DNA from 2 places in the Umezakia ovalisporum Ak1311 genome. Region 2 is predicted to be linked to the other one. Evidence: predicted binding sites of a transcription regulator. Region 2 holds the regulator's gene; the other holds the start of a gene.
What was found. Region 2 encodes HrcA, which represses chaperone genes, less so after heat shock. Its sites were predicted from a motif close to TTAGCACTCNNGANTCNNGAGTGCTAA; they were not measured.

Region 1: groES (co-chaperone GroES) is a predicted target of HrcA. The motif match lies at 1,260-1,286, and genes of this name have one in related genera.

Annotation. Positions count from the first base shown of each region.
Region 1 covers NZ_JANQDJ010000047.1:56,843-60,016, reverse strand. The annotation lists gene NWP25_RS08665 (response regulator transcription factor) at 1-287, opposite strand, end outside; gene NWP25_RS08660 (hypothetical protein) at 631-792, opposite strand; gene groES (co-chaperone GroES) at 1,303-1,614, shown strand; gene groL (chaperonin GroEL) at 1,880-3,174, shown strand, end outside.
Region 2 covers NZ_JANQDJ010000046.1:5,671-8,844, forward strand. The annotation lists gene crtW (beta-carotene ketolase CrtW) at 1-570, shown strand, start outside; partial or broken gene NWP25_RS08240 (DUF2834 domain-containing protein) at 695-934, opposite strand; gene hrcA (heat-inducible transcriptional repressor HrcA) at 948-2,045, opposite strand; gene NWP25_RS08250 (rhodanese-like domain-containing protein) at 2,424-2,783, opposite strand; gene NWP25_RS08255 (DUF3352 domain-containing protein) at 2,937-3,174, shown strand, end outside.

The sequences.
Region 1 (3,174 bases), on a different contig from region 2:
ACGGGAATCCAGCTGGTACGCTCATTTTGTCGGATTTGTTCTACAAAAGTATATCCGTCCATTTCCGGCATCATTACGTCGCAGATGATCATGTCTGGAACGTCTTGTTCAAGAATTTCCAGAGCTTCTCGTCCATTGTCGGCAGTATTGACTTCATAGCCTCTGAATTCCAGGTAATCCTTCACCAGCAAGATGAGGTTAGGGTCATCATCAATCAATAGAAGTCTTTTGTGATCTTTCATGCTGGGCTCTTTCATAGCATTGGCACTTGTCGCGCTTCGGTCCATCAAGGTCTTGAATGGTTATCCTTTATGGTGGATCATTGAGATGTTGTCTGTCCTTTTTTCTACTTAACTTGCCTTTGCTGTCTGGAAGTCTCAAAAGTGTTGGTCACTTTTTGGGAAACAACTAGCTCATTGGCAAACTTCCGGTAAGGATACGTAGAGCAGTAGTATTTATAATGCGCTATTATATATCGCTTTGAAAGTAGCGGGTGAAAAAAACACTGATTAAATAATCGTCCTTCCCATTCACGAGGTAAGTATTGGCTCAAGATGACCCTAACTTCAAAACAACCCGCTCTTTCATAGGCTTACTGCTTCACTATATCCTGCGGATGTTTAGCCTCTATCAGATGTCACAAGCAAGCAGGGGAACTATCGGCAAAGAAAGATGGGTTAAAAATGCACATTCTTCCACTACCGTCATGCCTATCAACTGTTCTGGGATGATTTGCTCAATAACTTCTGGTTTTGCTGGGCAATACCAGGCACCATTTGGGTAGAATACCATTATCGGTCTAGAACAAAAAACTCGCAAGCAATTGACTTTCGTCTTAACGATACAAATGGCAGACTCTAAAAAGGCTAATCAAGCTTTAGCTCTTGGATTCGCCCTTTTTTTTGACTATTCCCCAAATACCAGACTAACTTGTTTTGTACAGAATTTATCAGCTGTATTGTCAGCAAAGATAAAAATGAGTCAAGGCTTTGTCATCCAGAGACTGAGTGGTTGTGGGGATTTGATGGCGGCACTGGATCACTGTAATGTTACTCATCGATAAGCACCCTGATTACAGTTTTATAACAATTTAGCGGCTTTGCAAATAAATTTAGCTATATAAAAATATTCGTAAATTACTGAGCAAAACCTGACATATTTAAATAATTAAGTATTATTACTTAAGTAATTCAGCCCTTGCCTAGTGCGGGAACCCGTACTCAAGTAATTCTTGCCATTGTCTGCTGGTTTTGGGTAAATTAGCACTCAGGAGTTGAGAGTGCTAACTCTGGAGAAATAAACATGGCATCTGTAACTTTAAGCGTTTCTACAGTTAAACCCCTGGGCGATCGCGTTTTCGTGAAAGTGAGCGCCCCCGAAGAAAAGACCGCAGGTGGACTATTTTTACCCGACAATGCCCAGGAAAAACCCCAAGTAGGCGAGGTTGTCGCTCTTGGACCTGGCAAGCGTAACGATGACGGTACCCGTCAAGAGTTAGACATTAAAACTGGCGACAAGGTGCTGTATTCCAAGTACGCTGGCACTGACATCAAGCTCGGCACAGAAGAATATGTACTGTTGTCTGAAAAAGATATCTTAGCAGTTGTCAGCTAATGGCAAATGGGTAGAAACCTAGGGACGCGATTGCTCGTGTCTGTACAAGGTAAAGGAGAAACCCAACACCCAAGCCCCAATTCAAAATCTGATTCACAGCACCAGTTTTAGATTTGAGATTTTGGATCATGGAATTGTTTTTTAGTTTGAACAAGGCGCTAGCCCTGTTCGTACCTCTAAGTCATCATCAATCTAAAATCACAAATCTAAACTCGCAAATCAAAATCCAAAATTCATTTGACTTACTCCCTGAATTGAGACACCCATGGCAAAACGTATTATCTACAACGAAAACGCCCGTCGTGCCCTAGAGCGAGGCATTGACATCTTAGCCGAATCCGTAGCTGTTACCCTGGGCCCCAAAGGTCGTAACGTGGTTTTAGAAAAGAAATTTGGCGCACCCCAAATCGTTAACGACGGTGTAACCATTGCCAAAGAAATTGAATTAGAAGACCACATCGAAAACACTGGCGTAGCCTTGATTCGTCAAGCTGCTTCTAAGACCAACGACGCTGCTGGCGACGGCACCACAACCGCCACGGTTTTGGCTCACGCAATGGTCAAAGAAGGCTTACGCAACGTAGCTGCTGGCGCAAATGCAATTCTACTCAAGCGCGGTATTGACAAAGCTACTGCTTTCTTAGTAAACAAAATCGCTGAACAAGCTCGTCAAGTAGAAGATTCTAAATCTATTGCTCAAGTTGCTTCAATTTCAGCTGGTAACGACGATGAAGTCGGTCAGATGATTGCCCAAGCAATGGACAAAGTAGGTAAAGAAGGCGTAATTTCCCTAGAAGAAGGGAAATCTATGACCACCGAGCTAGAAATTACCGAAGGGATGCGCTTTGACAAAGGTTATATCTCTCCTTACTTCGCTACCGATGCTGAACGCATGGAAGCAGTATTCGATGAGCCTTTCTTGCTGCTAACCGATAAGAAAATCGCTTTAGTACAAGACCTAGTACCCGTTTTAGAGCAAGTAGCTCGTGCAGGTCGTCCCTTGGTCATCATCGCCGAAGATATTGAAAAAGAAGCTTTAGCAACTCTAGTAGTTAACCGCCTGCGTGGTGTACTGAACGTTGCAGCTGTTAAAGCTCCTGGTTTTGGCGATCGCCGCAAAGCTATGCTAGAAGACATCGCTATTCTCACCGGTGGTCAATTGATTACCGAAGACGCAGGTCTCAAGCTAGAAAACACCAAAATTGAAAGCCTAGGTCGTGCTCGCCGCATCACCATTACCAAAGACAACACCACAATTGTTGCCGAAGGTAACGAAGTCGGTGTTAAGGCTCGTTGCGAACAAATCCGTCGTCAGATGGATGAAACCGAATCTTCTTACGACAAAGAGAAGCTGCAAGAACGTCTTGCTAAACTCTCCGGCGGTGTAGCTGTAGTAAAAGTAGGTGCAGCTACCGAAACCGAAATGAAAGATAAGAAACTACGCCTAGAAGACGCAATCAACGCTACCAAGGCTGCTGTAGAAGAAGGTATTGTTCCTGGCGGTGGTACCACCCTAGCTCACCTGGCTCCCGGACTGGAAGAGTGGGCAAACAGCAACCT
Region 2 (3,174 bases):
ACGGGATTGTTTATTACAGCTCATGATGCCATGCATGGGGTAGTTTTTCCCAAAAATATCCAAGTCAACCATTTTATAGGGTCATTGTGCCTATTTCTCTATGGTCTTTTATCCTATCCTAAACTTTTAAAAAAACATTGGTTACATCACCATAACCCAGCCAGTGAAACAGATCCAGATTTTCACAACGGTAAGCATAAAAACTTTTTTGCCTGGTATTTTCATTTTATGAAGGGTTACTGGAGTTGGCGACAAATTATCACATTAATGACTATTTATAACTTGCTAACATATTTTTTACATCTTCCAGAGGATAATCTCACTTATTTTTGGGTAATTCCCTCAATTTTAAGTTCCTTACAATTATTTTATTTTGGAACTTTTTTACCCCACAGTGAACCAGTAGAAGGTTACAAAGATCATCATCGTTCCCAAACCATTAGCCGTCCAATTTGGTGGTCATTCATAACTTGTTATCATTTCGGTTACCATCACGAACATCACGAATACCCCAATATCCCCTGGTGGCAACTACCAGAAATTTATCAAATGTTGAAACCAAAAGTCTAAATCAAAGGTGGAATCAATACTCTAGTTGGTGAAAACCTGCTAGAGCAAATTCTGAGGTAGAATGTGGAATCTCCGTGGCTTTAGCCCTGGGAGTGTCAACAACGGATTTTTGTTTTCAGAAAACTTGTAAAGCTAAATAAGGCAAGAGGGCAAAAGCAGTAGTAGCAAAAGCCCAAGCCGGTATTTTTTGCCCTCTACCATCAATAAGTAAAGGTGCGCTGTAAATTACAGGCCACATGGCCGTGAGATTGAATAATACTATTACTATGGGGTTAATACCTTGCCATTGCCCCAAGGAAAGTTTTTGAATTAACTCCAATGTGTCTGGTTGACCTGGGGGTGCAAAGATAAAAGCATAGGTAATAAATCCTCACCAATTAACTAAAAGCTTCCGAGAGGTAATCAGCAGCAGCAGCCACAACTGTAATCGCACTTTCATAATCAAGGCGTGTGGGCCCCAAAACTCCTACGCTACCTACAGGTAATAAACCCCGACGATAAGTAGAACTAATTAAAGTGCAGGTGCGTATTGGCTCTAATGGGTTTTCTGTACCAATGCGAACCGTTACCTTAGACTTACCCAAATCTTCTGTTTCCGATTCTTCAAAGATTAATCGCCACAATTGGTCTTGTTCTTCTTCCAGGAGATGAATAATTGTCTGTACTTGCTGTAATTGAGAAAATTCTGGCTGACGCAAAACTTCCGCTACACCCCGAACCATAATTTGAGTTGTGGTTGGTGTTAGATGGCGACGAGTTAATTCTGCTACTGAACTTTTCAAGAATTCGCCATAGCGTTGAAAAGCCTGGTCTAAGTCACTCCAGTTCAAGGTAGTTAATTCCAATAAACTGCGTCCCCGCAAATGGGTATTCAAAAAATTAGAGACGATCTGTAATTCATGATCTATTCCCTCGGAATCAAGTGTTCCTTCTTCCTCCTCTGGAGACAAATTCATCAGCCTGGAATGAGTCTCATAAGTATCTGTCACCACAATCAGCATAATTTTGTTGGCTTCAATCTGCACCAATTGCAGATGTCGCAAAATTGCTGTATTGGTTTGGGGCATAGTAATTAAGCTAATGCAACCACTGACAGTTGCTAAGATTTGCGCTGCACCTTGCAATAAGGCTTCCCAACTCCAATCTTCCCATTGCAGGCGATTTTGCAACGCCAATTCAACCTCTTTTGCGATGGTATCCGTTCGCATAGTACCTCCCAGAGAAGGTTTCATTAACTGGTCAACATAAATGCGGTAGCCAGAATCAGAAGGTATTCGTCCAGCAGAGGTGTGTGGCTGGTATAGTAACCCAGATTTTTCTAGAACGCACATTATATTCCGAATTGTGGCTGAACTTACACCTAGGTCATACTCATCAACCAAAGTTTTTGAACCTACAGGCTCTGCTGTAGCGATATAGTGGCGTACTGTTGCCCAAAGTATATGCTGTTGTCGATTCGTTAAGTGGACTTCCATAGGGTATGTTTTACTGAAGGCAAATTTTAATTAAACTGAGAAAAAAATTGGGATTTGAAAAAAATATGAAAGTAGTTAATTAATTTAGCAAAATATTTAGTTTTATTTTCATCACTAAGTATCAACTCATGTGATGGTTATTTTGTCAAATTAAGCTATTACTGCTAAAATTGTTTACTTTAAGTAGTATTGCAGCTTTTTTTCAAGGAAGTTGTATTTTAGAATACTTATTTTTGAGCAAATTCATATACCTGGACTATGAGTAAAATCTGGGTAATGCTGAAACTCTCAACTCAGATTCATTGTCTTAACAACAGCATTGCTCAAATCTGACAATCAGCGCGATTTTAGCAATGCCATCTGTCAGGGCGTGATCAACTAATACTTGGGAATAGAAGAATCAACCAATAAAGAATAGGCATCAATGCCACCCATAACATTTTTAACATTTGTAAAACCTTCCGCCATGAGCCACTGGCACATCTGAGCAGAACGAATACCGTGGTGACATAACACAAGAGTTTCGGCTTGGGGATTGAACATAGTCAGAACTTGATCTCCCCATTCCGCAAATTCGCTTAGAGGCAGGTTAACAAAGCCCTCAATGCTAGCGGCTGCCAATTCTTGAGGCTCGCGCACATCTATTAACTGAATACTTACATCATCAGAAGTCAGACGTTGAGCCAGTTCCTCTACACTAATCTGAGTAATGAGTTGACTAGAAGGATTCCCTGTCATGAGATTTTTGTAAACAACCTTATACCTTTTATGGTGGCAGAAAATCTTTTTCCTAGCATCAGCATCTATTCCTAAGGGGATAGTTATAGTAAACTGCTTCCTTGCCTGTAGGCTTTCAAATCCAATCAATGTAAAATTTATATCTGGTTTAGGATGTCTAATGTGAATAGCCAACGCTCATTCTTTGGTTTCTTGGTAGCTGGTGCCATGGCACTGCTGATTGTAGCCATAGCCGGATTTTACTGGTTTGTGGCCAAAACTCCGGTAGACCTAATGGCCTCTACTTCTCGCCCCAATGCTGCTATCTTTGTTTCAAAACTTGCTCCGGCAATGGTTTCATTACTGACAAATCCTGAGCAATTACAGTCCTTAGGGCTTAAAGAACAATTAT